DNA from 2 places in the Pseudomonas sp. LBUM1662 genome. Region 1 is predicted to be linked to the other one. Evidence: riboswitches for the same ligand, from Rfam matches in the RefSeq annotation. Region 1 holds a riboswitch; the other holds the start of a gene.

The links. Region 1 has a riboswitch for cobalamin ahead of cobO (cob(I)yrinic acid a,c-diamide adenosyltransferase). Riboswitches for the same ligand answer to the same signal wherever they lie in the genome.
Region 2: another riboswitch for cobalamin. It lies ahead of ACA049_RS13580 (CbtB domain-containing protein); the one in region 1 lies ahead of cobO (cob(I)yrinic acid a,c-diamide adenosyltransferase).

Annotation. Positions count from the first base shown of each region.
Region 1 covers NZ_CP166793.1:1,945,713-1,960,117, forward strand. The annotation lists gene ACA049_RS08735 (AI-2E family transporter) at 1-1,073, shown strand, start outside; gene hda (DnaA regulatory inactivator Hda) at 1,304-2,008, shown strand; gene ACA049_RS08745 (C40 family peptidase) at 2,235-2,876, shown strand; gene ACA049_RS08750 (C40 family peptidase) at 3,098-3,634, shown strand; gene ACA049_RS08755 (O-methyltransferase) at 3,657-4,310, shown strand; gene ACA049_RS08760 (PQQ-dependent sugar dehydrogenase) at 4,413-5,726, opposite strand; gene ACA049_RS08765 (hypothetical protein) at 5,794-6,378, opposite strand; cobalamin riboswitch at 6,534-6,766, shown strand; gene cobO (cob(I)yrinic acid a,c-diamide adenosyltransferase) at 6,848-7,459, shown strand; gene ACA049_RS08775 (cobyrinic acid a,c-diamide synthase CobB) at 7,470-8,852, shown strand; gene bluB (5,6-dimethylbenzimidazole synthase) at 8,849-9,499, shown strand; gene cbiB (adenosylcobinamide-phosphate synthase CbiB) at 9,496-10,404, shown strand; gene cobD (threonine-phosphate decarboxylase CobD) at 10,397-11,389, shown strand; gene ACA049_RS08795 (cobyric acid synthase) at 11,386-12,837, shown strand; gene cobU (bifunctional adenosylcobinamide kinase/adenosylcobinamide-phosphate guanylyltransferase) at 12,956-13,477, shown strand; gene cobT (nicotinate-nucleotide--dimethylbenzimidazole phosphoribosyltransferase) at 13,474-14,405, shown strand, end outside.
Region 2 covers NZ_CP166793.1:2,993,611-3,008,015, forward strand. The annotation lists gene ACA049_RS13550 (fatty acid cis/trans isomerase) at 1-1,152, shown strand, start outside; gene ACA049_RS13555 (acyltransferase family protein) at 1,339-2,373, shown strand; gene nfuA (Fe-S biogenesis protein NfuA) at 2,431-3,015, shown strand; gene cobM (precorrin-4 C(11)-methyltransferase) at 3,187-3,933, opposite strand; gene ACA049_RS13570 (cobalamin biosynthesis protein) at 4,031-4,444, opposite strand; gene ACA049_RS13575 (CbtA family protein) at 4,441-5,145, opposite strand; gene ACA049_RS13580 (CbtB domain-containing protein) at 5,157-5,348, opposite strand; cobalamin riboswitch at 5,468-5,695, opposite strand; cobalamin riboswitch at 5,873-6,085, shown strand; gene cobW (cobalamin biosynthesis protein CobW) at 6,186-7,247, shown strand; gene cobN (cobaltochelatase subunit CobN) at 7,251-11,117, shown strand; gene ACA049_RS13595 (magnesium chelatase ATPase subunit I) at 11,267-12,265, shown strand; gene ACA049_RS13600 (vWA domain-containing protein) at 12,319-12,930, shown strand; gene ACA049_RS13605 (phospholipase D-like domain-containing protein) at 13,216-14,405, shown strand, end outside.

The DNA of each region.
Region 1 (14,405 bases):
TGGCCGATACGCGGCGTTGGTTCTGGTTGGGTGGGGTGGTTCTGCTCTGCGTGTTTGTCTGGTTATTGCATCCGATCCTGACGCCCTTTCTGGTCGCGTTACTGCTGGCCTATCTGTTCGATCCGCTGGTGGATCGGCTGGAGAAAGCCGGCCTGTCGCGCACCTGGGGTGTGGTGGCGGTGTTCGCGTTGTTCACCTTGATCTTCACGACATTGCTGTTGGTATTGGTGCCGATGCTCGCCAAGCAGCTGTTTCGCTTGTATGAATTGGCGCCGCAGATGCTCGACTGGCTGCAGCACACCGCACTGCCGTGGGCGCAGTCGAAGTTTGGACTGTCGGATAATTTCTGGAAGTTCGACAAGCTCAAGGCAGCGATCAGCGAGCACATGGGCCAGACCACCGACATCGTTGGTGTGGTACTGAGCCAGGCGACGGCTTCCGGGTTGGCGTTGATTGGCTGGCTGGCGAATCTGGTGCTGATCCCGGTCGTCAGTTTCTACCTGCTGCGGGACTGGGACCTGATGATGGCCAAGATCCGCAGCCTGCTGCCCCGTGATCGCGAAGAACGCGTCATGACCCTGGCGGGTGAATGCCATGAAGTACTCGGGGCATTTGTGCGCGGGCAGTTGCTGGTGATGCTGGCGCTGGGCGTGATCTACGCGGCGGGCTTGATGCTCGTGGGTCTGGAACTGGGGTTGTTGATCGGTCTGATCGCAGGCCTGGCAGCCATTGTGCCGTACATGGGCTTTGTCATCGGCATCGGCGCGGCGTTGGTTGCCGGCCTGTTCCAGTTCGGTGGCGATCTGTATCCCATGATCGGCATCGTCGCGGTGTTCATGGTCGGGCAGGCCCTGGAAGGCATGGTGCTGACGCCATTGCTGGTGGGCGATCGTATCGGCCTGCACCCGGTGGCGGTGATCTTCGCCATTCTGGCGGGGGGCGAGCTGTTCGGTTTTACCGGCATATTGCTGGCGCTGCCGGTGGCGGCGGTGATCATGGTGCTGGTGCGCCATGTGCATGATTTGTATAAGGATTCGGATATCTACAGCGGTGTCGACGAGCCGGAGCTATAAGCGTCGTTGAAGTCCTGTGGCGGGCGGCCTGGTGTCATGCCAGGTTGGCCCGTATCCCCCGCGCTGCTGTCACATGCGCCGCCAAAGAAACTGTCATGAAACCAGGGCGTTAACGCAAACCTTTGATTTTGCTTGTGGTCTGTCGCATTGTGCGACCCGCCTCACGGGTATAAACTTCGCAAACTTTACACAGAGGCCACTAACGGTTCCTTTGGAACTGTTCAGTCAGCATGAAACCGATTCAGCTGCCCCTAGGTGTGCGTCTGCGTGATGACGCTACCTTTATCAATTACTACCCAGGCGCCAATGCCGCTGCACTCGGCTATGTCGAGCGGCTATGCGAAGCCGACGCCGGCTGGACCGAAAGCCTGATTTATCTCTGGGGCAAGGACGGGGTAGGGCGCACGCACTTGTTGCAGGCCGCCTGCCTGCGCTTCGAGCAACTGGGGGAGCCGGCGGTGTATCTGCCGTTGGCCGAGCTGCTGGACCGCGGCATCTCCATTCTCGATAACCTCGAACAATACGAACTGGTCTGCCTTGATGATTTGCAGGCGGTCGCCGGCCGGGCGGATTGGGAAGAGGCGCTGTTCCATCTATTCAACCGTCTGCGTGACAGCGGTCGGCGTCTGCTGATTGCGGCATCGACCTCGCCGCGTGAGCTGCCGGTGAAACTGGCTGACCTGAAATCGCGCCTGACCCTGGCACTGATCTTCCAGATGCGTCCGCTCTCCGACGAAGACAAATTGCGCGCCTTGCAACTGCGTGCTTCCCGTCGCGGCCTGCACCTGACCGATGAGGTCGGGCATTTCATTTTGACCCGCGGTACCCGCAGCATGAGTGCGCTGTTCGAATTGCTCGAACGTCTCGATCAGGCCTCCCTTCAAGCTCAGCGCAAGCTGACGATTCCCTTCCTTAAAGAAACGCTGGGCTGGTAAAAAAGTCTGATAAAACCCAAGCCTGGCGCGGGTTTTGGCATATTTCAGGCGCCAGAAAATCCGCTTTCCTACAGGTTGCAGGCAGCGCAGGCGTTTAGAACGGGCTTAAGCGCTTAGATGTAAACCCGGAACCGGGAAGTCACATAAAGTTCGATTGAATTTGCAAATGAGGATGATAGCGGGCATAGTCTCGGCTTCTTTAGAACTATCAGCCACGGTCGTGCCCATGCTAAAGCGCTTCGCACCCCTCGTGCCTCTCGCACTCGTCACCCTGTTGTTCGGTTGCGCTGCCCACTCTCCAGTGACTCAGCAAGAGCAACAACAACAGGTTAAAAATTCAGTCACCGCCCAGTCCTCTTCCGTTCTTTTCCAGGAAGATCTTTACCAGGACGGCGTGGCCACCGATAAAGAACTGGCCAACTTCGCCGACGGCAAGTCGTACCAGCTTCCGGTTCTGGCCGACAGCATCCTCGAACGTGGCATGTCCCTGATCGGTACTCGTTACCGTTTCGGCGGCACCTCCGAGGCTGGCTTCGATTGCAGCGGTTTCATCGGTTATCTGTTTCGTGAAGAGGCCGGCATGAACCTGCCGCGCTCCACTCGCGAAATGATCAACGTGGATGCTCCGCTGGTCGCTCGCAGCGCGCTGAAGCCGGGCGATCTGCTGTTCTTCGCCACCAATGGTCGTCGCGGTCGTGTCAGTCACGCCGGGATCTACCTGGGTGACAACCAGTTCATCCACTCCAGCAGCCGCAAAAGCGGTGGTGTCCGGGTCGATAGCCTGGGCGACAGCTACTGGAGCAAGACCTTCATCGAAGCCAAGCGCGCACTCGCGATGGCCCCGACCGTGGTCACCGCACGCAAGTAAATCTTCAGCCTGTCGCCACGTCAGTGGCGACAAAACGCCTCTTCGCAACGAAGTAGGCGGACAGTTTGTAAGGCGAACTTAAAGTCTTACTTGAAGTTTGGCCCATAGCCGCTAGAATCCAGATCTATTATTGATGGCAAACCGCCTGCGTCCTGCGCAGGCGGTTTTCTTTTCTGCCTTTCCGGCAGGAAAAGCCGCAGCCAGATCAGGATGTTCTGCTTATGACGATGTCGGCCCGCCTCACCATCATGCTCTTCGCAGCCCTGCTCAGCGCCTGCGCCAGTCGCACACCGCCGCCCGCGCCGGTGGTTCGCGCCCCCATTGTTTTCGGCAACCCGCAACCCTTTTCCCCCGAGGCAGAAGACGTGCTGTTCCGCGCGCTTGGTCTTGTGGGCACGCCGTATCGTTGGGGTGGCAACACGCCGGATTCGGGCTTCGATTGCAGCGGCCTGATCGGTTACGTCTACCGTGATGTCACCGGTATTTCCCTGCCGCGCACCACCCGCGAAATGATCAGCATGCAGGCGGCCAGCGTCGGCAAGGAAGGGCTGCAAACCGGTGACTTGATCTTCTTCGCCACCAATGGCGGCTCCCAGGTCAGTCATGCGGGGATTTACGTCGGCGAAGGTCGCTTCGTCCATGCACCGGCCACTGGCGGCACGGTGAAGCTCGACAGCCTGTCCAAGGCTTACTGGCAGAAGGCATATCTGAGCGCCAAGCGCGTTCTGCAGCCTGAGCACCTGGCGCGTAACCCGTAGCGTTCTGTCCGAAGAGGTTGTCATGACCGCTCGCACGCTCAATCTTGACGATTCCCTGTACCAATACCTGCTCGACGTTTCCCTGAGGGAAACGCCGCTGCTCAGGCGTTTGCGCGACGAAACCCAGGCGTTGCCGATGGCTCGCTGGCAGGTGGCGCCGGAGCAGGGGCAGTTCCTCGCGCTTCTGGTCAAACTCATTGGCGCGAAGCGCTTGCTGGAAGTCGGCACGTTCACCGGTTACAGCGCCTTGTGCATGGCCGCTGCGTTGCCGCAGGACGGTTCGTTGATCTGCTGTGATATCCCCGGCGACTACAACGCAATCGCACGCCGCTACTGGCAGGAAGCGGGGCTCACCGAGCGAATTGACCTGCGCCTGGCGCCTGCGCTGGAAACGCTCGCCACACTGGATCAGCCAGGGCAGTTCGACCTGATCTTCATTGATGCCGACAAGTCCAACTACCCAGGCTATCTGGAGCATGCGCTGCGTTTGCTGCGCATCGGCGGGCTGGCGGTGTTCGACAACACGCTGTGGAGCGGGCGGGTGCTTGAGGAGAATCCCGAGAGTGCAGACACCCGGGCCATCCAGGCGCTCAATCGCGCCTTGAAGGATGACTCGCGGGTCGATCTGTCGTTGTTGCCGTTGGGGGATGGACTCACGCTTTGTCGTAAACGCTGATCCCTGTAGGAGCGAGGCTTGCCCGCGAAGGCTATAGATCGGGCAACATCAATGTTGGATGTGCCGACGCCTTCGCGGGCAAGCCTCGCTCCTACAGGACGGCTATTTAGCGGCCGAAACCCGCCACACCTTGTTCCCCACATCATCGGCCACCAGCAAATCTCCCTGCTGATCAATCACCACGCCTACAGGCCGGCCCATGGCTTTCTCATCCGCGTTGAGGAAACCGGTCAGCACATCCACCGGTTGCCCGGTCGGCTTGCCTCCCGCGAACGGGACGAAAATCACTTTATAGCCACTGTGCGGTTTGCGGTTCCATGAGCCGTGTTGGCCAATGAACGCGCCTTCCTTGAACTGCGCTGGAAGCGTGTTGCCCTCGGCAAACGACAGGCCCAGCGAGGCGGTATGCGGGCCCACCGCGTAGTCCGGGGCAATGGCCTTGGCCACCAGGTCCGGGTTTTGCGGCTCGACGCGAATGTCGACGTGCTGGCCGTAATAGCTGAAGGGCCAGCCGTAGAACCCGCCGTCCTTCACCGAAGTGATGTAGTCCGGGACCAGATCGCTGCCGATTTCGTCCCGCTCGTTGACCGCCGTCCACAGCGCACCGGTTTGAGGTTCCCAGGCCAGGCCGTTTGGATTGCGAATCCCCGAAGCGAAGATCCGGTGATTGCCGGTGGCGCGATCCACTTCCCAGATCGCCGCGCGACCTTCTTCCTGGTCCAGGCCGTTTTCGCCGACGTTGCTGTTGGAGCCGACCGTGACGTACAGCTTGCTCCCGTCCTTGCTGGCGATGACGTTTTTGGTCCAGTGGTGATTCAGCGTGCCGCCCGGCAGATCGACGACCTTGATCGGCTGTGACTTGATCGCCGTGTCGCCATTTTCATAGTGAAAGCGCAGCAAGCGGTCGGTGTCGGCGACGTACAGGTCATTGCCGACCAGGGTCATGCCGAAGGGCGAGTTGAGGTTTTCCAGGAACACCGTGCGGGTTTCGGCAATGCCGTCGTGGTCCTTGTCTCGCAGCAGTGTGATGCGGTTCGGGCTAGGGACGCCGGCGCCGGCACGGCCCATGACTTTGCCCATGACCCAGCCGCGAATGCCTTTGCCGTCATCGGGTTTCGGTGGCGCGTTGGTTTCGGCCACCAGCACGTCGCCGTTGGGCAGCACATAAAGCCAGCGCGGGTGATCGAGCCCCTCGGCAAATGCCGCCACCTGAGTGCCTGCCGCAGCAGTGGGTTTTGCGCCCTGCGGCCAGCCGATCGCCGGGGCGATATTCACCGTCGGGATCAGAGTCTTGTTCGGTTCGGGCAGCTTGGGTGACGGGCCGGTGCCGTCGGAGACTTGCAAGCTGGAGGTTTCACCACAAGCGGCGAGCCCTCCGGCGAGCGCGATGACGAGAACGAGCTGGGGCTTGCGCATGCTGGTCTTCCCTATGAGTGCATTGACTTAATCATAGAGAAGATTAGACGCGCGATGGTTCAACCGGTCAGCCGCGGGCTTCCTTGAATAGCACGGCGATACCGGGGTGATAGTTGCCGGCTTCGTTGCGCAACTTGCGATAGGCGTACGGGAAATACCAGGCCACGGCGCAGCTGTGCTCCTTTTGCAGGTCGTCGACCATGTCCTGGAGTTCTTCCGGCGTCGCGCTCTGCTGGGCCTTTTGTGGCGCAACGAACAGGCAGCCGAGTTTCAGGTCGCTGGTGTAGCTGATGCGTTTGGCGTCGCTGGTGATGTCTTGCAGTGCCTGGCTCAGATTCAGGCTGTTGACCTTCGGCCAGCGTTGCGTGGCCTGGAGGTAGGCGCGTTCTTCGGCGGTGGCGATAAACAGATCGGCGCGGCTGTTGCGTTCGCCTTCTTCGTTCTGTTTACGGGTCGGCGTTTGTTGCAACGTAACCATTTCCGCCATCCAGGCCGCGGCGGAGAGCAAGCCAAGGTTGGCTTTTTCGTCGTACCAATAAGGCGTGTCGTTATCGCCGCGCACAGCGTTGTAGCGGTCGATACAGTCAAACCAGCGTTCCAGCACCGGTCGCAGGAATTCCAGCCTCGGATTGCTGATGATCATGCCTTGCATGTTGCTCACCCTTGTAATTGTGATGTTGGGTTGTGGCGCTTTGATATCACTGCTGACAGTGTGGTGCAAGTTGGGAGGGTCAGTAAATTGACCGGCGGCAGTATATCGCCCGCCCGGGCTTTGTCTTCAATTGACGCTCCACCCCCAACCCTCTAACCTTCGCGCTTGTTTCAGGTGCTCTGTGGCGAAGCCGACAGAGTGAAACAGGGAAGCCGGTGAGTGACTATCTTCACGCGACGAAACGTCACGATCCCGGCGCTGCCCCCGCAACGGTAAATGAGTGAAGACTGCGCCTTGAGCCACTGTGTCGACTGTCGACATGGGAAGGCGCGCAGTCCGGCGAATGCCGCTCATGAGCCCGGAGACCGGCCTGATTCATCCAACGGCATCACGGTGGGCGATGCCAGGCTTCTTGCCGTCTATTCTTGTGCCTGCCCGCCGTTATCCAGCCTCAACGGAGAGCTCCCCCATGACTGATTCCCCTGAACGTGACGAACGCCATCTGGCGCGCATGCAGCGCAAAAAAGCCGTGATCGACGAACGCATCGCCAACTCGCCGAACGAGTGCGGCCTGCTGCTGGTGCTGACCGGCAACGGCAAAGGCAAAAGCAGCTCGGCCTTCGGCATGCTCGCCCGGTCCATGGGCCACGGCATGCAGTGCGGCGTGGTGCAGTTCATCAAGGGCCGTAACAGCACGGGCGAAGAGCTGTTCTTCCGCCGCTTCCCGGAGCAGGTGCGTTTTCATGTGATGGGCGAGGGCTTCACCTGGGAAACCCAGGACCGCCAGCGTGACATCGCCGCCGCCGAAGCCGCCTGGGCGGTGTCCCGCGAATTGCTGCGCGATCCGTCGATTGGTCTGGTGGTGCTGGATGAGTTGAACATTGCGCTCAAGCACGGTTACCTCGACCTCGATCAAGTGCTGACTGACCTGCAGGCGCGTCCGCCGATGCAGCACGTTGTGGTCACCGGTCGTGGCGCCAAGCCAGAGATGATTGAACTGGCCGACACCGTTACCGAGATGGGCGTGATCAAGCACGCGTTCCAGGCCGGGATCAAAGCGCAAAAAGGCGTCGAGCTGTGAATACTATTTTATGAAAAACATACGTCATTGCCCGGCAGTACTGATCGCCGCGCCGGCCTCCGGTCAGGGCAAGACCACCGTTACCGCCGCGCTGGCCCGATTGCATCGCAATCAGGGGCGCAAGGTTCGCGTGTTCAAATGCGGCCCGGACTTTCTCGACCCGATGATTCTCGAGCGCGCCAGCGGTGCGCCGGTGTATCAACTGGACATGTGGATGGTCGGCGAGCAGGAAAGTCGTCGCCTGTTGTGGGAAGCGGCCGGTGAGGCCGACCTGATCCTCATCGAAGGCGTCATGGGCCTGTTCGACGGCACGCCGTCCAGCGCCGACCTGGCGCGGCACTTCGGTGTGCCGGTGCTCGGTGTGATCGACGGCACGGCGATGGCGCAGACTTTTGGTGCCTTGGCGCTGGGGCTGGCGAAGTATCAGCCGGACTTGCCGTTTGCCGGTGTGCTGGCCAATCGCGTGGGCACCTTGCGTCATGCGCAATTGCTCGAAGGCAGCCTGACGGAAGGCTTGCGCTGGTACGGCGCCTTGTCGCGGGAAACCGGGATCGAATTGCCGAGCCGGCACCTTGGCCTGGTCCAGGCCAGTGAGTTGAACGATCTCGATCTGCGCCTCGATGCAGCGGCCGAATCGCTGGCCAGCAGTTGCGACGTAGCACTGCCGCCGCCCGTGGAATTCGCGGCCCCTGAAATGATCGTCGCCGAGCCTCTGCTGGCCGGTGTGCGGATCGCCGTCGCCCGTGATGAAGCGTTCGCTTTCACCTACGGCGCGAGCCTGGATTTGCTGCGGGCCATGGGCGCCGAATTGCTGTTTTTCTCGCCGATCCGCGATGCGGATTTGCCAGACGCGGACAGCCTTTATCTACCGGGCGGTTATCCGGAACTGCACCATGTGGCGCTGTCACAGAACACCTTGATGCTGAATGCGATCCGCGCCCATCATGCCGCCGGCAAACCGTTGCTGGCCGAGTGCGGCGGGATGTTGTACCTGCTCGATTCGTTGACCGATGTCGAAGGTACCCGGGCCGAACTGGTCGGCTTGCTGGCCGGTGACGCGGTGATGCAGAAGCGTCTGGCGGCGCTTGCGTTGCAAGCGGTTGAGTTGCCGGAAGGTTCGCTGCGCGGGCACACCTATCACCATTCGCTGACCAGCACCGAGCTTGAGCCGATTGCTCGTGGCCTGAGTCCGAATGGCGGGCGTGGGGCGGAGGCGGTTTATCGTGAGGGGCGGATGACGGCCTCTTATGTGCATTTTTATTTTCCGTCCAATCCTTCGGCGGTTGCCGCACTGTTTGCGCCCAACTGTGAGGACGCCTTCGCGAGCAAGCCCGCTCCCACAATGGATCACCTAACCCCTGTGGGAGCGGGCTTGCTCGCGAAGAGGCCATGACCGACAACGCATTCTCCGAAGCCGAACGCGAAGCGGTCTACCGGGCAATAGCTGAACGCCGCGACATGCGCCACTTCAGCGGCGGCACCGTCGAGCCCGAGTTGTTACGGCGCCTGCTCGAAGCCGCCCACCAGGCCCCCAGCGTCGGCCTGATGCAACCCTGGCGCTTTATCCGCATCAGCGACCGGGCCCTGCGCGGAAAGATCCGGCAACTGGTGGAAGAAGAACGCATCCGCACCGCCGAAGCCCTCGGCGAGCGCACCGACGAATTCATGAAGCTCAAGGTCGAAGGCATCAACGACTGTGCCGAAGTATTGGTCGCTGCGCTGATGGACGATCGCGAGCGCCACATCTTCGGTCGTCGCACCTTGCCGGAAATGGACATGGCTTCGTTGTCCTGTGCGATCCAGAACCTGTGGCTGGCCTCCCGCGCCGAAGGTCTGGGCATGGGTTGGGTGTCGCTGTTCGAGCCGCAAGCGCTGGCGGACCTGTTGGGTTTACCCGCCGGAGCCAAGCCGTTGGCGGTTCTTTGTCTCGGCCCGGTCAAGGAATTCTATCCGGCGCCGATGCTGGTACTCGAAGGGTGGGCGCAGGCGCGTCCGCTCAGTGAGTTGCTGTATGAAAATTATTGGGGAGTGAGTCAATGAGTGTGGCGTTATTGAGTGTCGCCGCGGTTGCGCTGGACGCGCTGCTGGGTGAACCCAAACGCTGGCATCCGCTGGTGGCGTTCGGCCGTTTTGCCGACCGCATCGAGCAACGTTTCAATGGCGAAGGGCGCGGCTGGCGCAGTCACGGCGTCACCGCTTGGGTGATTGCGGTGTTGCCGCTGACCTTGCTGGCCACGGCGTTTTCCTGGGCGCCTTATGTCGGCTGGATCGTCGAGATTCTTGCGCTCTATTGCGCCCTCGGCATGCGCAGCCTCGGTGAGCACGTCGAGCCGGTGGCCAAGGCCCTGCGCAGTGGCGATCTGATTGAAGCGCGCATACGCGTGGGCTATCTGGTCAGCCGTCAGACCAGCGAACTGGATAAAACCGAAGTCGCCCGCGCTGCCACCGAATCGGTCCTGGAGAACGGCAGTGATGCGGTGTTTGCCGCGCTTTTCTGGTTTGCCGTGGCCGGCGCGCCCGGCGTGGTGCTCTATCGCTTGAGCAACACCCTCGATGCCATGTGGGGTTATCGCAACGAACGCTTCGAGCGTTTCGGCTGGGCGGCGGCGAAAATCGACGACGTCCTTAACTACATTCCTGCGCGTCTGGTGGCGTTGACCTACGCGCTGCTGGGCAAAACCCGACTGGCCTTGAAATGCTGGCGCACTCAGGGTCCGACTTGGGACAGCCCCAACGCCGGGCCGGTGATGGCGGCCGGTGCCGGCGCGCTTGGCGTCGAGTTGGGCGGGGCGGCGATCTATCACGGTGAACTGCATCAGCGTCCGCAACTGGGCGAAGGTGTGCCGGCGGATGCCGACTCCATCGACCGTGGCTGGCAATTGGTCCAGCGCGGGGTATGGTTATGGCTGCTGATTCTCTGCGTGGGAGCTGAATTCTATGCTTGAGCACGGTGGCCGCTTGCGCAAGGCGGCGCTCGAATACGGCATTGCCGAAGCCGATTGGCTGGACCTGTCCAGCGGCCTCGCGCCGTGGCCATTCCCGGTCCCGGACATTCCGCTGCGAGCCTGGGCGCGTTTGCCGGAAACCGATGACGGTCTGGAACAGGCAGCCTGCGATTACTACGGCGCCGCGCAGGTGCTGCCGGTCGCCGGTTCGCAAATGGCCATTCAGTTGCTGCCGCGTCTGCGTCGGGCCGGCAAGGTCGGCGTGCTGTCGCCGTGTTACGCCGAACACGCGCAAGCCTGGCGGCGCAATGGCTATGTCGTGCGTGAAGTGCTGGAACAGGAAGTCGACTTCTATATCGACAGCCTCGACGTGTTGGTGGTGGTCAACCCGAACAACCCGACGGGCCTGAGCATGACCCCGAGTCGTCTGCTCGACTGGCATGCCCGGCTGGCGTCGCGCGGTGGCTGGTTGGTGGTGGACGAAGCATTCATGGACAACACGCCGCACCTGAGCCTGGCTTCGTTTGCCCATCTGGTCGGCTTGATCGTGCTGCGTTCCTTCGGCAAGTTTTTTGGCTTGGCCGGTGTGCGGCTGGGCTTTGTGCTGGCTGAGCGCAAGCTGCTCAAACTGCTCGCCGAACAGGTGGGGCCGTGGGCGGTCAGTGGGCCGACACGCGTATTGGGCCAAGCCTGTTTGCTGGACACCGAAGGCCATGTAAGACAGCGAGCGCGTAGCGAAGCGGCCAGTGAGCGTCTGGCGTTGTTGCTCGGGCAGTATGGTTTGCAGCCGCAGGGCGGTTGCGCCTTGTTTCAATGGCTGATTACCGAGCAGGCCGAGTTGCTTCACGACTTCATGGCAAGGCGCGGCATCTTGTTGCGGTTGTTCGCACACAACAGCAGCGTGCGTTTCGGCTTGCCTGCGGATGAGGCCGATTGGCAGCGTCTCGAACAAGCACTTCAGGCCTTCACCAAGGAAACCCAATGACTACGTTGATGGTGCAAGGCACCACGTCCGACGCCGGTAAAAGCACCCTGGTGACGGCGTTGTGTCGCTGGGTCACGCGTCAGGGCGTGCGCGTCGTGCCGTTCAAGCCGCAGAACATGGCACTCAACAGTGCCGTGACCGCCGACGGTGGCGAAATCGGCCGTGCCCAAGCCGTGCAGGCCCAGGCAGCCAACCTTGAGCCGCACACCGACATGAATCCGGTGCTGCTCAAACCCAACAGCGACACCGGCGCCCAAGTGATTATTCATGGTCGCGCGGTCACTACGATGAACGCGGTCGCTTATCACGACTACAAAGCCATCGCCATGCAAGCGGTGCTGGCCTCCCATGAACGATTGAGCGCGGCGTATCCGGTGGTGATGGTCGAAGGCGCGGGTTCGCCGGCCGAGATCAACCTGCGTGCCGGCGACATCGCCAACATGGGCTTTGCCGAAGCGGTGGATTGCCCGGTGGTGTTGATCGCCGACATCAATCGTGGCGGGGTTTTCGCCCATTTGGTGGGCACGCTGGAACTGCTGTCGCCGACCGAACAGGCGCGGGTCAAAGGCTTCATCATCAACCGTTTTCGCGGTGACATCGCCTTGCTGCAACCCGGCCTCGACTGGCTGGAAGCGCGCACCGAAAAACCGGTGATCGGCGTGCTGCCGTATGTGATGGACTTGCACCTGGAAGCCGAGGACGGCATCGATCAGCGCCAGACCGACAAGGCTGAGCGCGTGCTGAAAGTGCTGGTGCCGGTGCTGCCGCGCATCAGCAACCACACTGACTTCGATCCGCTGCGCCTGCATCCGCAAGTGGACCTGCAATTCATCGGCCCCGGCCAGGCGATTCCGCCGGCCGACCTGATCATTCTTCCCGGCTCGAAAAGCGTGCGCAGTGACCTCGCGTACCTGCGGGCGAGTGGCTGGGACACAGCAATCAATCGTCATCTGCGCTATGGCGGAAAGGTGCTGGGGATTTGCGGCGGTCTGCAAATGCTCGGTGAGCAGGTGCACGATCCGCTGGGCCTCGAAGGCGCGCCGGGTTCCAGTGCCGGCCTGAGTTTGCTGGCGTTTGAAACGCAGCTCGAAGAAGAGAAGCAATTGCGTAATGTGCGCGGGCATTTGGTGCTGGAAAATGCTGAAGTCAGCGGCTACGAAATTCATGCTGGTGTCACCACCGGGCCGGCGCTGGAAAACGCGGCCGTGCAGCTGGACGATGGTCGCTGCGATGGTGCGCAAAGTGCTGACGGGCAGATTTTTGGCACCTACCTGCATGGCCTGTTTGAATCCCCGGCAGCCTGCAGTGCGCTGCTGCGTTGGGCGGGTTTGCAGGATGTGCAGGAAGTGGATTACCACGGGTTGCGCGAGCGGGATATCGAGCGGTTGGCGGATCTGGTGGAGAAGCATTTGGATACCGCGTTGTTGCGTGAACTCTGCGGGATTTGAGAGGACGCCTTCGCGGGCAAGCCTCGCTCCTACAAGGTCAAGAGCGGGGCAGACCTGTAGGAGCGAGGCTTGCCCGCGAAGAGGCCAGTAGCTACACCGCATATTTAAGGAATGAGCCATGCTCCAACTGATCCTCGGCGGCGCCCGCTCCGGCAAAAGTCGCCTCGCTGAAAAACTCGCGACCGACAGCCAGCTTCAAGTCACCTACATCGCCACCAGCCAACCCCTCGACGGTGAAATGAACGAACGCGTCGCCCACCACCGCGCCCGTCGCCCGGCCGAGTGGGCGTTGATCGAAGAACCGATCGAACTCGCCCGCGTACTGCGCGAAACCGCCAGCGCCGAGCGTTGCCTGCTGGTGGATTGCCTGACCCTGTGGATGACCAATCTGCTGATGCTCGACGACGCCGAACGCCTCAACGCTGAACGCGAAGCCCTGTTGGACTGCCTGGCCTCACTGCCGGGTGAAATCATTTTTGTCAGCAACGAGACCGGAATGGGTGTCGTGCCGCTGGGCGAATTGACTCGCCGCTATGTCGATGAAGCCGGTTGGCTGCATCAAGCCCTGGCCGAGCGCTGCCAACGTGTCGTCCTGACCGTCGCCGGCCTGCCCCTGACTTTGAAAGGAACTGCGTTATGACCCAATCCTGGTGGCTGAACCCGTGCAAGCCGATCGACGCGCAAGCCGTCGAGCAGGCGCAGGCACGTCAGCAGCAGCTGACCAAACCCGCCGGCTCCCTCGGCCGACTCGAAGCGGTGGCCGTGCAATTGGCGGGGCTGCAGGGCCAGGTCAAGCCGAGTCTCGATCAGCTGTGGATTGCCATTTTTGCGGGCGATCATGGCGTTGTTGCTGAGGGTGTGTCGGCATTTCCTCAGGAAGTCACCGGGCAGATGCTGCACAACTTCGTCAGCGGTGGCGCGGCAATCAGCGTGCTGGCGCGCCAGCTCGGAGCTTCCCTGGAAGTGGTCGACCTCGGCACCGTAACGCCGTCGTTGAACCTGCCGGGCGTGCGTCACCTCAACATTGGTGCGGGCACGGCCAACTTCGTGGAAGGCCCGGCCATGACGCAGGCCCAGGGCGAACTCGCTTTGCAGGCCGGTCGCGACAGCGTGCAGCGTGCCGTCGCCGCCGGTGCGCAGCTGTTCATCGGTGGCGAGATGGGCATCGGCAACACCACGGCGGCCAGCGCGCTGGCCTGCGCCTTGCTCGATTGCCCGGTGGTGCATCTGGCCGGGCCGGGCACCGGTCTCGACGCGGCGGGCGTCAGCCACAAAGCCCAGGTCATCGAACGTGCCTTGGCATTGCACGGCGCTCAACGTGGCGATGCGTTGCAAACCCTGTTCAACCTCGGCGGTTTTGAGATTGCGGCGCTGGTCGGCGCGTATCTGGCGTGCGCCCAGGCAGGCGTTGCAGTGCTGGTGGACGGCTTTATCTGCAGCGTCGCCGCATTGGTGGCGGTGCGCTTGAACCCTGAATGTCGTGAATGGTTGTTGTTTGGCCATCGCGGCGCCGAGCCGGGTCATCGCCATGTGCTGGAAACCCTCAACGCCGAGCCGCTGCTGGACCT
Region 2 (14,405 bases), 1.0 Mb from region 1:
CCGGAACACGACCTCTACATCACCGACCCGAACTATCGCGGCCAGGCCACGCCGTTGCTGGCGATGCCGGGGCAAAACGACGACGTGGGCAGCGTCCTCAGCCTGTGGCATGACTACCGCGACAAACGCAACGAGTACGAAGCGCTGCGCCGGGACAATTACGCGGAATTGCCGGCGCCGAGCTGGTCGGCGTTGTGGGCGGGCAATGACAACGCGCTGCTGAGCATCTTTCGCCATTTCGACAGTGCTTCGGTGAACAAGGGCCTGATCGGCGACGTGCCGCAAACCATTTGGTTGTTTGACTTTCCGCTGCTGGAGCGCACGTATTATCAGTTGGCGGTCAACTTCGACGTGTTCGGCAACGTGTCCCACCAAGCACAGACGCGCCTGTATTTCGACCTGATCCGCAACGGCGCCGAGCAAAATTTCCTGCGCCTGATGCCGGCCGATTCGCGGGACGATTACCTCAATGATTGGTACCAGGCCGGTGGCCAATTCAAGATGTGGCTGGATTACGAGGCCATCGACAACGACACGCCGACGGCGCTGAAACTGGATGAGAAGGACCCCAAACGCGACTTTGCGATGCAGTTGTTGACCCGTTACGGCGAGCTCAACGCCAGGCCCGATCCGATCAATCGCTGCGACGGCGCTTATTGCTCGCGGCCCAACATCGACCCGGCCTTGCAGAGTGCCGAGCAGGCCTTGAGCCGCCTGACGTCGCGCCCGGCGGCGGGTCTGAAGGTGATCGATCAGTTACCGGAAGCGACCATGCTGCGCATCGAAACCGCGAGTGGCAAACGCGAGGTCTACAGCCTGCTGCGCAACCGGGCTCACAGCAATGTGGCGTTCCTGCTTGGTGAATCGCTGCGCTATCAACCCGGGCTCGATACGTTGACGATTTTCCCGGGCGTACTCAGCAGTTATCCGAACTTCATGTTCAATATTCCGGCCGACCAGGTGCCGGCGTTCGTCGATGCGATGGAAAACGCCAAGGACGCGCAGCGATTCGAGAAAATCGTCGAGCGCTGGGGCATTCGCCGCAGCCATCCGCAGTTCTGGTTCTACTTCCATGATCTGAGTCGCTATATCCACGAAACGGAGCCGGTGGAAGAGGGCGTGCTGGACATGAATCGGTACGAGAATCTTTGATCGACCTTTAAGGGTGGGCAGCTGTCGGATCTCATAGGCACCGCCATTCCCTGTAGGAGCGAAGCTTGCTCGCGAAGGCAATCGACCGGCCGACAATGATGTTGGATGTTCAGGCCTCTTCGCGAGCAAGCTTCGCTCCTACGGGGATGTGTGGTGGTTTGGAGACCAGTGATCGGAGGGCCGCCCATGTTGATTTCAGTACAGGCACTGCGTGCCGTCGCGGCCTGGACGGTGGTTTGCCACCACTTCATGCAGATTTTCTTCGACTTCCAGGCCCGCGGCCCGGTGGGGCAGATGTTCATCGACAAGGGCGCGGTGGGCGTTGATATCTTCTTTGTCATCAGTGGATTGGTGATTTTCCTGTCCACCGAAGGCAAATCACTGCCGCCCGGACGGTTTCTCCTGTATCGACTGTTTCGCATCGTTCCGGCGTACTGGTTGTACACGGTGCTGATGGCGTTGGTGGTCGTGTTCGCACAGCCTGTGTTGCCGGATCAGACGGTCGACTGGTCGCATTTCCTGCTGTCACTGTTGTTTATTCCCACGGAAAACCCCGGCGGCTACGGGATTTATCCGACGCTCAATGTCGGCTGGACGTTGAATTATGAAATGCTGTTCTACGTGCTGTTTGCCTGGGCGTTGCTGTTCCGCTTGCAGGTTCGGTTGCTGATTGTCGCGGCGTTGCTGTTTGCGGTGTGTCAGGCCTGGACCGGTTATGGCTGGATCAGTGAGTTCTATCATTCGGACATTGTTTATGAGTTTCTGCTGGGGATCGCGGTCGGCATGATCTATCGGCGCGGCTGGATCAAGCCCGGTTTCTGGCTGCCCTTGCTGGGGATTGGCGGTGCATTGCTGGCAATTTATAACCTGGCGCCGCAGCCGCGTTTCCTGGCCTGGGGCCTGCCCAGTGCGGTGTTGGTCATGGCGTGCATGGCGCTGGAACGCTTTTTCGAGAACACCCGGCTGTTCAAGGTGCTCGGCGATTGGTCCTATTCGGTGTACCTGATGCACGTGTTGGTGCTGTCTGCCGGTGGCTTTGTCGCACAGCGTTATGGAGTAAATCCCTACGTGATGTTCGCCGTCTGCGTGCTGACCATCGGCGTGGCGTCCTGGGCAAGTTACGAATTTGTAGAAAAATGCAGCTATCGGTGGCTTAAAGGCTGGATTGACGGCGAATCGGCAGCTAGCGCTGTTCCGGCTCTTTCCCGACAAAAATACTAGGACTTTGTACGGCGCGATGATTGGCGTAAACTGCGCCCAAGCCTGCGAGGAGTTTCCATGACCGCTATTACCATCACCGACGCCGCCCACGATTATCTGGCTGATCTGCTCTCCAAGCAGAACACCCCGGGTATCGGCATCCGCGTCTTTATCACCCAGCCTGGCACCCAGTACGCCGAAACCTGCATTGCTTATTGCAAGCCGGGCGAAGAAAAACCTGAAGACACCGCGTTGGGGCTGAAAAGCTTCACCGCTTACATCGATTCGTTCAGCGAAGCGTTCCTGGACGACGCGGTCGTCGATTACGCCACCGACCGCATGGGCGGCCAGTTGACCATCAAGGCGCCGAACGCCAAAGTACCAATGGTCAACGCTGACAGCCCGGTCAACGAGCGCATCAACTACTACCTGCAAACCGAGATCAACCCGGGGCTCGCGAGCCACGGCGGTCAGGTCAGCCTGATCGATGTGGTCGAAGACGGCATCGCCGTGCTGAAGTTCGGTGGCGGCTGCCAGGGCTGCGGCCAGGCAGACGTGACCCTTCGCGAAGGCATCGAGCGCACCTTGCTCGAGCGCATTCCCGAGCTCAAGGGTGTACGCGATGTGACTGACCACACGCAGAAAGAAAACGCCTACTACTAAGGTGTTCGCTGCGAAATGAAAAAACGGCACCCGTGAGTGCCGTTTTTTTATGGGTGAAGTTCAAGGCCGCCTTCGCGAGCAAGCCCGCTCCCACAAGGGATTGTGACCAAACACAAAACCGGGGTCCGCCACAGATCCAATGTGGGAGCGGGCTTGCTCGCGAAGAGGCCGTTAAGGTCGATACAAATGCGCATGCCCCGCGCGATACAGCGACGACTCGCTGAAGTGATCGCTCCCCAACACCCGACCCACCAGAATCAACGCCGTACGCCGAAAGCCCTTCGCCTCAACCTTCCCGGCAATGTCCGCAATCGTCCCCACCACCCAATCCTGATCCGGCCACGTCGCCCGGTGAATTACCGCGATCGGGCAGTCCGCGCCGTAATGCGGCAGCAGTTCGGCGATGATCTTTTCCAGATGCTGCACGCCCAAATGAATCGCCATGGTCGCCCCATGCTGCGCCAGGCTGCCCAGCTCTTCACCGGCAGGCATCACGGTTTTGTCGGCATAACGGGTCAGAATCACGCTCTGTGAAACGTCGGGCAGCGTCAGTTCGGCGCCGAGAAGCGCCGCGCATGCCGCCGTCGCCGTAACACCTGGAATGATTTCAAACGCAATCCCGAGTTCGCGCAGGTAGCGAATCTGCTCGCCAATCGCCCCGTAAAGACTCGGATCACCCGAATGCACGCGCGCCACGTCCTGGCCTTTGGCATGGGCGGTCTTGATCAGTTCGATGATCTGCTCCAAGTGCAATTCGGCGCTATTGACCACCTGTTCGGCGCAATGGCCTTCCAGCACGGCGGCGGGGACCAAAGAGCCGGCATAGATAATCACCGGGCAGCTGCGAATCAGCCGTTGGCCTTTGACGGTGATCAGTTCCGGGTCGCCGGGACCTGCGCCAATGAAGTAGACGGTCATCGTCCGTTCCTTTGAATAAAGAGTCTGTTGAAAAAGGGCGTGGGCAAGGCTTCAGATGAAGATTGCTCATGATCGAAGGCGGGGATTATCGGGGATCTTACGCAACGCAGGCCAATGCGAGGGTGGCCTGGGCATATTTTTGTCGCGAAATCAGCAGTTTCGCCGGTGCCTTGGCCAAGTGTTCGGCCAGGGCCAGAGCGGCGCTTTCCGCCACGCCATAGCAACCGGTGCGTTCGAACGCGATGTCCGAATGATGGCTGAGTTGCGGTTTGTAGCCTTTCAATTGCTCGCTGCTGAAATACATCAGCGGCAACGCGAGTTGTTCGGCGAGCTCGACCAGGCCAGGTTCATCACGCTTCAGGTCGATACTGGCCAAGGCCTTGATCTGATGAAGTCCGATTTTATGCGCCTGCAATGCCTGATCGAGTAACGCCCGCAGCGTGCTGGCGGGGCAGCCGCGCTGGCAGCCCAGGCCGACGACTAAAGTCGGCACAGTGCTGTTATCAATCATGCGTGGTATTGGCCATCGCTTTTGCGGCGGAACAACCAGGCGCTGATCAGGCCCAGGGCCAGCCAGAACGCGACGTTGGTCAGCTGCGAAGCGATTTTGAACTGCGCTTCCAGGGCTTCCGGAGCCAGCATCGAGTGCACTTCCGGCTGCGGCGCGCCGATCACATGCGGAACGGCGAGAATCGCCACGCCGAGGATTTTCATCAGCCAGTGACGGCTGAATACGATCAGCGCGATGCCGACAGCGGTGGAAGCAGCCGTACCGATCCACCAGAGTTGCCGTTGGGCCAGATCAGCCGCGGCAGTGCCTGGCAGTTCAGGCGGCAGGCCGAGGGTCGGCGCCAACACGAAGGTCGCGTAACCGGCCAGACCCCAGAGCAGGCCCTGAGAGGTTTTGGTCGGAGCACGCAAGGTGTAGAGACCAGCCAGCATCAGGGCGAAACCGACGGCCACCACCAAATTGCCGCCCGTGGTCGACAGCACGCGCTGCCAGCCGTCTTCCGGCTCCCAGGCTTCGGCGTCGTGAGTGTGAGCGGCGACACCGGCGGCGTGTTCGTGAACTTCAACAGCGGCCGGCTCGGATTTTTCGTAGGTCTCGGCCTGCAGAATCAGCGGCGACACCCAGAAACTTTGCAGCAGGGTCAGCAACAGGGCGGCCAGCAGCCCGGTGAAACCTGCGGTTTGCGCAATACGCTTGATCATGTCGACAGGTCTCAATGGCACGGGAAGGCGGAGCTGTGACGGGTATCGTGCGCGGCGTTGTGCACCGCTTCGATGTGCGAGAAACCGGCGAAGTACACAAGGCACGCACCGAGGATCGACGCACACACGGCGGCGGTCAGGCGTTGAGTCAGGGTTGTGGTGGTGCTGGCGGTGCTGTGGCCGGTGCTGCTGATAATCGACATGGCGCTTCCCTCTGGTCTGTCAGCGGGTGAATAGAGCGCATGGAAGACCCCTGCGAGTCGGGCACGCAGAGGTTCAACAGCGCCCGCCCACCGCGGGTTTGTTATTCAGTGATCGTAGTGGTCACTTTGTGTTGCGGGCCGGTCTCCGGGCTCACGAGGGGCCAAGGCTTGCGCCTGAACCTGCAAGCATCACCTTCCCATGCCGAACTGCTGGCACAGTGGATCTGACGCTTCGCTCGCTTACCGTTGCGGGGGCAGCACCGGACTGACATGGCTTTGAGTAAAGCACATGATTCACCGGTTTCCCGTTTCACCCTGTGAAGGGCACCCGTAACAAGGCGTGTAGGAGAGCATGGGCGGGGGATGGGCGTCAATTGGTATGGGTTCTCAACTCGAGACCGAGGCGAACTCTTCGCGGGCAAGCCTCGCTCCTACAAAAGCACCGCCGTCCTGTAGGAGCGAGGCTTGCCCGCGAAGGGGCCGGTGACGGCACCACAAGACATTGACCCGCCCCCACACGATGCGTAGCCTTGCGCTTTCGAGGTTCTTCGGCATTTGCCGAAGCTAAGAAGGGAACGCGGTCGATGCCGCGGCTGCCCCCGCAACTGTGAACGGTGATGTTCGTTGCCACGCCACTGCAAGCCCTGTCCAGCGGGTTCGCGGGAAGGCGCAGCGAATGCCAGGCAACCGCCCGGCACACCGTCAGCCAGGAGACCTGCCTCGACACAGATTCTCACTACAACCGGGCGGGGTGATCCGGTGGCGAACTCTTCCGCGCGCGCATCCGTCGCTGCGATTGTCGTCCCGTATGCCCGCCACCTTGCCAAAGGGCATCCGATGAAAACACTGGCCAAACTCCCCGTCACCATCGTTACCGGCTTCCTCGGCTCGGGCAAAACCACCTTGCTGCGGCACATGCTCGACAACGCCCAGGGTCGCCGCATCGCGGTGATCGTCAATGAGTTCGGCGAGCTGGGCATTGACGGCGAAATCCTCAAGCAATGCTCCATCGGCTGCACCGAAGAAGAAGCCAACGGCCGCGTCTACGAACTGGCCAACGGCTGCCTGTGCTGCACCGTTCAGGAAGAATTCTTCCCGGTGATGCGCGAACTCGTCGCCCGTCGCGGCGACCTCGACCACATCTTGATCGAAACCTCCGGCCTGGCCCTGCCAAAACCGCTGGTTCAAGCCTTCCAGTGGCCGGAAATCCGCAGCGCCTGCACCGTTGACGCGGTCATTACCGTGGTCGACAGCCCGGCCGTCGCCGCCGGCACCTTCGCCGCGTTCCCGGACCAGGTCGACGCCCAGCGCAAACTCGACCCGAATCTGGATCACGAATCGCCGCTGCACGAGCTGTTCGCCGACCAACTGGCCAGTGCTGACCTGGTGATCCTCAACAAGGCCGACCTGATCAGCCCTGAAGACCTCGCCCGTGTGCGCCTGGAAGTCGCCGAAGAGCTGCCGCCCGCCGTCAAAGTCATCGAAGCCAGCAGCGGCCGCGTGCCACTGGACGTGCTGATCGGTCTCGGTGCCGGTTCCGAAGAGCACATCGACAGCCGTCACAGCCATCACGATCACCACCATGAAGGTGAAGACGATCACGACCACGACGCCTTCGATTCCATTTCCATCGAGCTGCCGCAAGCGGACGAAAGCCTGTTGCTGGACGCGCTGACCCAACTGGTGGTCCAGCACGGCATCCTGCGGGTCAAAGGTTTCGCCGCGATCCCGAACAAACCGATGCGCCTGTTGATCCAGGGCGTCGGCACGCGTTTCGACAAGCATTTCGACCGTCAGTGGGGCGCCGATGAAGCGCGCACCACGCGCCTGGTGCTGATCGGCCAGGAACTGGACGCCACGCTGCTTGAAGCGCAACTGCGCGCCGCGCTCAGCGTTTAAGCCATGCACCTGCTCAGGACCCAGCCCGGCGGTTTCGTGTCGGATGACAACATCGCCGACCTTGGACAAACCCCCGCCGAGCTGGTGATCCTGTGCAGCGGCGACTCCAGCCTGGCGCTGCTCGCCGAAGCGGCGCAGCAGTTGCCCGAGGATTACCCCAGCGTACGTCTGGCCAACCCGATGCAGGTGCAGAATCACGCCTCGGTCGACCTGTATGTCGACGAAGTGCTGCGCCACGCCAAGGTGATCCTGATCTCGCTGCACGGCGGCATCGCCTATTGGCGTTACGGGGTCGAACGTCTGGTGGAGCTTTCCCAGCGCGGTGTGCAGCTGATTCTGGTGCCGGGCGATGATCGTCCGGACCCGGAACTCAGCGACCTGAGTACCGTGGCTGCCGACGATCGCGACCGGCTCTGGCAGTTTCTGCGTCAGGGCGGCATGGCCAATGCCCTGGATTTTTTCCGCTGTCTGGCCAATCGCTGGCTGGATCGCGATTATGTGTGGTCCGAGCCGCAAACCCTGCCGCGCACAGCGATTTATCACCCGCAAAAAAGCCCCGCTGAACTGAGCGATTGGCAAGCCGACTGGCAGGCCGGTCAACCGGTGGCGGCGGTGCTGTTTTACCGCTCGCATTTGCAGGCGGCGAACACTGCATTCATCGATGTTTTCTGCCAGCGTTTGCAGGCGGCGGGTTTGAATCCGTTGCCGATTGCGCTGGCCAGTTTGAAAGAGCCCGGCTGCCTGACGGTGGTCGAGGATTTGCTGGACGAAGTCGAGGCAGGGGTGATTCTCAACACCACCGGTTTCGCCCAGTCCAGCCCTGAAGCGCCACATTTGCGGCCGTTTCGCCGCAATATTCCGGTGATCCAAGCGATTTGTGCCCAAGACAACGAGCCCGGTTGGCTCGCCAGCGAACAAGGCCTCGGCCCGCGTGATCTGGCCATGCACATCGCGCTGCCGGAGCTGGACGGGCGGATCATCAGTCGGCCGATCAGTTTCAAGGACCTGGCATGGCGCAGCGAGCGCAGTCAGTCGGACGTGGTGTGTTATCGGGCTCAGCCGGAGCGCATGGATTTCGTCGCCGAACTGGCGCGGCGCTGGATCGATCTGGCGCGCGTGCCAAACAGCGAAAAGCGCATCGCGCTGATCCTCGCCAACTACCCGACCCGCGACGGGCGCATCGGCAATGGCGTGGGCCTCGACACCCCGGCCGCCGCGCTGAACATCCTGCGTGCGCTTCATAAAGAAGGTTATCCGCTGCCTGCCGAATTGCCGGACAGCGGCACTGCCTTGATTCAACAATTGCTCGGCGGCGTCAGCAACGACCTCGACACAATCGACCAGCGCCCCTGTCAGCAAAGCCTGGCGATGGACGACTATCGGGCGATGTTCAATGCCTTGCCCGAGGCCAATCAGCAAGCCGTGCTGGAGCGCTGGGGTACGCCTGACAGCGATCCGATGTGCCGTGACGGGCGCATGATGATCGCCGGGCTGCGCTTTGGCCTGACCTTCGTCGGCATTCAACCGGCGCGGGGTTATCAGGTGGATCCGAGCGCGGTGTATCACGACCCGGACCTGGTGCCGCCCCACGGCTATCTGGCGTTCTATTTCTGGCTGCGCAACACCTACGGCGCCCACGGCGTGATCCACGTCGGCAAGCACGGCAATCTTGAATGGTTGCCGGGCAAAGGTGTCGGGCTGTCGGAAAACTGCTGGCCGGACGCGTTGCTCGGGCCGCTGCCGAACATCTATCCGTTTATCGTCAACGACCCGGGCGAGGGCGCCCAGGCCAAGCGTCGCACCCAGGCGGTGATCATCGACCACCTGATGCCGCCGCTGACCCGCGCCGAAACCTACGGCCCGTTGCGTAACCTTGAGTTGCTGGCCGATGAATATTACGAAGCGCAGCTGCTCGACCCGCGCCGCGCCCGGGAATTGCAGCGCGACATCCTGCAACTGGTGCGCGACACGCACATCGACCGTGAACTGCAACTGGACGAAAAACTCAACAGTGACGCCGACGCGGCGATCTGGTTGCCGCGGCTGGACACGTATCTGTGCGACTTGAAAGAGTCGCAGATACGCGATGGCCTGCACATCTTTGGCGAGTCACCGACCGGACGCTTGCGCATTGATACATTGCTGGCGCTGTTGCGCATCCCCCGTGGCGATGGCCGTGGGGCGCAATCGAGTTTGTTGCGAGCGTTGGCCAAGGCGTTTGAATTGGGGTTTGATCCGCTGGATTGTGCGTTGGCTGAGCCTTGGGTCGGGCCGCGTCCCGTTGAACTGCAATCAATTAACGATGAAGCCTGGCGCACCGCCGGGGATACCCGCGAACGCCTGGAACTGTTCGCCGCTCAACTGATCTCGCAGACACTAAACCCGTCTCAAGCCAACCCCGAACCCTGTGGGAGCGGGCTTGCTCGCGAAAGCGGAGTGTCAGTCGATATAGATTTACCTGACCCACCGCTTTCGCGAGCAAGCCCGCTCCCACAGGAGCCACGCTGGTCTGAAGTGAGCGCCATCCTCGACAGCCTGTGCGAAGTCGTCGCCCCACGTCTGGACGCCTGCGGCCCGGCAGAAATGCGCGGCTTGCTCGACGCCCTGAGCGGTCGTTTTGTCCCGGCAGGCCCCAGCGGCGCACCGAGTCGCGGTCGTCTGGACGTGCTGCCGACCGGGCGTAATTTCTATTCGGTGGACGTGCGTAACCTGCCGACCACCACCGCGTGGCGCATCGGTTTCCAGTCGGCGAACCTGATTCTCGAACGGCATTTGCAAGACCACGGCGATCACCTGCGTCAGCTCGGCCTGTCCGTCTGGGGCACCGCGACCATGCGCACCGGCGGTGACGACATCGCCCAGGCCATGGCGTTGATGGGCGTGCGCCCGGTCTGGGCCACCGGCAGTCAACGGGTCGACGACTTTGAAATCCTGCCGCTGAGCTTGCTCGACCGTCCGCGTGTGGACGTGACCTTGCGGGTTTCCGGGTTCTTCCGCGATGCCTTTGCCAACCTGATCCGTCTGTTCGACGCCGCCGTGCAAGCGGTCGCCGCGCTGGATGAACCGGACGACCTCAACCCGTTGGCCGCCAAAGTGCGGGCCGAGCGTGTAGCGTTGATCCAGTCGGGGTTGGATGAAGAAGCGGCCAGGCGTCAGGCCGGCTGGCGCATTTTCGGGGCCAAACCCGGCGCTTATGGCGCGGGTGTGCAAGGCGCCATCGACGGTCGCCTGTGGCAAAGCCGCGAGGACTTGGCCGAGGTTTACCTGAACTGGGGCGGCTACGCTTACGGCGGGTCCGATGAAGGCACCGCCGCCCGTGAACAATTTGCCCAACGCTTGAGCCAGGTTCAGGCGGTGCTGCAAAACCAGGACAACCGCGAGCATGACTTGCTCGATTCCAACGACTATTACCAATTCCAGGGTGGCATGCTCGCCGCCGTGGAAAGCCTGAGCGGTGAAGCGGCGGCCAGTTACCATGGCGATCACAGTCAGCCGGACTTGCCGAAGATCCGCACCTTGAAGGAAGAGCTGAACCGGGTGATCCGCTCCCGGGCGGCGAATCCGAAGTGGATCGAGGGGGTCAAGCGTCACGGCTATAAAGGCGCGTTTGAGTTGGCAGCGACGGTGGATAATCTGTTCGCCTTCGACGCTACGACCCAACTGATCGACGACCATCAATATGCATTGCTGGCGGATGCGTATTTGCTCGATCCGGCGACCCGGGATTTTGTGCGCGAACATAATCCCCACGCGTTGCGCGACATGACCGAGCGCATGCTCGAGGCGCAGCAGCGCGGGATGTGGCAGGAACCTGGCGCGTATCGCGAGGCACTGGAAAACCTGTTGCTGGATATAGAAGAAGAGACCTGACGCTCCGCAAAACCTGTAGGAGCGAGGCTTGCCCGCGAAGAGGCCCTTGCATTCAACATGGATTTCGACTGAACGGACGCCTTCGCGGGCAAGCCTCGCTCCTACAGGTATAACGTGTGCCTGCTAACGACCATGACCGAGTATTGAAGATGACCGACACCCCCCATTTCCCGCTCTCCGCCGTGGTCGGCGCCGACGATCTGAAACTCGCGCTCTACCTGACCGCCATCGACCCGAAAATCGGCGGCGTGCTGATCGAAGGCCCGCGCGGCATGGCCAAGTCGACCCTCGCCCGAGGCTTGGCAGATTTGCTGGCCAGCGGTCAGTTCGTCACCTTGCCTCTTGGCGCCACCGAAGAACGGCTGGTGGGCACCCTCGACCTCGACGCCGCACTGAGCGAAGGCCGCGCACAATTTTCCCCCGGCGTACTGGCGAAGGCCGATGGCGGTGTGTTGTACGTCGATGAAGTCAATCTGCTGCCCGATCACCTTGTCGACCTGTTGCTCGACGTGGCCGCAAGCGGCACCAACCTGGTCGAGCGCGACGGCATTTCCCACCGGCATTCAGCGAAATTCGTGCTCATCGGCACCATGAACCCGGAAGAGGGTGAGTTGCGGCCGCAACTGCTCGACCGTTTTGGCCTGAACGTCGCCCTCAGCGGCCATACCGCACCAGCCGAACGTGGCCAGATCATCCGTCGGCGTCTGGATTTCGATAGCGATCCCCAGCGCTTTTGCGCCGAGTGGGAAAGCCAGCAGCAGTCGCTGCGTGAACGTTGCGAGAAGGCGCGCAGCCTGTTGGCGAGTATCCCCTTGGATGATGAAGCTCTGGCACAGATCACCGAGCGCTGTTTTGCTGCCGGTGTCGATGGCCTGCGCGCCGATCTGGTCTGGCTGCGCGCCGCCCGTGCCCACGCCGCGTGGCGAGGGGCGAGCACCATCGCCGAGGACGATATCGACGCCGTCGCCGAGTTCGCCCTGCGTCATCGTCGTCGCGAGCAATCGCCTCCGGCGCCGCAACACAATCAATCGCCTTCGGCGCAACCTTCCAGCCCGAGCGAAGGCCAGGGCCAGTGGGGTGAAATGCCCGCGCAGGCGCTGCCGGTCGGTGCCCGCCGTGAAGTGCCGAGCTGGCCAAAAAAGCCTTAGGCATTCGCCCTCGATCTGACGCGGGGGCGAATGCCAGGCCCCGCGCAGGACGGCTGGATAACGGCAAGCAGGGCAAGCGTCACGCCGCGCGCAGTGGCTCGATCAACTGGCCCGGCACTTTGCTCAATGGTCGGCCGCGTCAGCGCAGCGATGTGCTGTTCCACCTGCGCACGCGGTCCTCACATGAACTGTGGCTGGTGATCGTCGATGCGTCGGCCTCGACCCGCCGTCATCAGGCGTTGAGCGATGCCAAGGGGTTGCTCGCGCAAGTATTTGACGATGCATATCGCCAACGCGCGCGTCTGGCCTTGCTGACCGCCAGCGGTCATACACCGAAGTGGCAAGTGCAGGGTTTAAAAGCGTCGACGGGGTTGCGTGCCTGGCTCGATAGCCTGGGCGCGGGCGGCGGCACGCCGTTGTTGGCGGCGCTGGGCGAAGCGGGGCGCTGGCTGGCGGCACGGCAAAAGCGCTTTCCGGCGGAACAGCAAAGGCTGCTGTTGGTGACTGATGGGCGATTGAAGGAGTGGTCGGGGTTGCCGGTGCTGGATTGCCCGGGATTATTGATTGATATCGAGCGTGGGCCGATTCGGTTAGGTCGCGCCAGGCAGATGGCTGCTGAGTTGCAAGCGGATTATCGGCACATTGATGAGCTGGTTTCGGGGTGAAAAACTGTGTTGCCTGCAGGGGCCTCTTCGCGAGCAAGCCCGCTCCCACAGGATTTGTGAACGCCACAGATCTCTTGTGGGAGCGGGCTTGCTCGCGAAGGCATCACCCCGGTTCCGGATAATCATGGCGAATCCACATCACTGACCCACCCTTGATCTCCAGCATCCACAAAACCCTGTGGGAGTGAGCCTGCTCGCGATGGCATCACCCCGGTCCCGGCTATTCATGGCGAATCCGCATCGCTCCCCTATGCTCTGAACTGCATTCGATCAAAGGAGTGAATCATGCGCGTGCTGGTCGTTAACCCTCAGAACGATTTCCGCGTCAAAGCCTACGCCGGCACCAACGGCGTGCTGCTGGCCATGGACGTGGCCGAACCCCGTCGTAAAGGCCTGCTGGGTTTCGCCATCGAAAAGCAGCAGGGCAGCAAACCCTGGCTGTTTCTGTTCAATAGCCTGACGTTCCCGGGCAAGTCTCATACCTTCCCCCAATACCACGCCACCCCGAGCAATATCGCGCCGTTGCAGAAATTCCGCTGGGCCGATTACGCGGTGAATCCGGGGCTGACGATTCATTACCGGATCTATCTGGCCTACGGCAGCGCCGATGCGCCGCAACTGGGCGAATCCCTGGAGGTGACGGTCACTTCCGATGACGGTCACCCCGGCAACCAAAGCGTCAATTTCAACCGCGCCGTGGCCGCCAGCCAAGCGTTCCAGCGCAAGTTTCCCGAACTCGACGCGCTGCTCAGTGGCGACCAGAAGCCGCCCATTGAAGCCTGGCCCGATGCCCCGCGCCAATGGCTGGAGAACGGTTTGCTCGGGCGTTTGCTGGGGTTTATCGGGCGTGCAATCGATGACCAGTGGGCGCTGGATATCGCCATCTACGAATACCAGTTGCCGGTGATTGTCGAGGCGGTGAACGAGGCGCACGAGCGCGGCGTAAAGGTGCGCGTTCTCTACCACGCGCAACCGGACGAAGACACGACCGCCATGAACGAGGCCAGCCTGGAAAAAATCCCGGCGGCGAACAAGCGCGGGCGCGTCACCCACAGCATTTTCCACAACAAATTCATCGTCCTGAGCCGGCTCGATGCAGCGGGTCTGCGCCAGCCTGAAGCCGTGCTCTGCGGCAGCACCAACTTCACTCCCAACGGCATCTACCGTCAGGCCAATGTGGTGCATGTGCTGGACGATCCTCGGGTCGGCGCCAGCTACCTGGAAACCTTCGAACAGGTCTGGAACACCCCGGCAGATGTCGGCGCCACGCGGCAATGGATCACCCAACACAACCCGATGGACCCGAGCCAACCATTGTTCGCCGGATTCTCACCGCGCTCGGGCAAGGGCGACTTGCATGAGTTCGTCGACATCATCAACGCGGCGAAAAAAGACCTGCTATTCGTCACCGCATTCACCTTGCCCGACGCCATCCTTAACGCGCTGCTCGGCCAGCCCCACGACGACATCCTGCG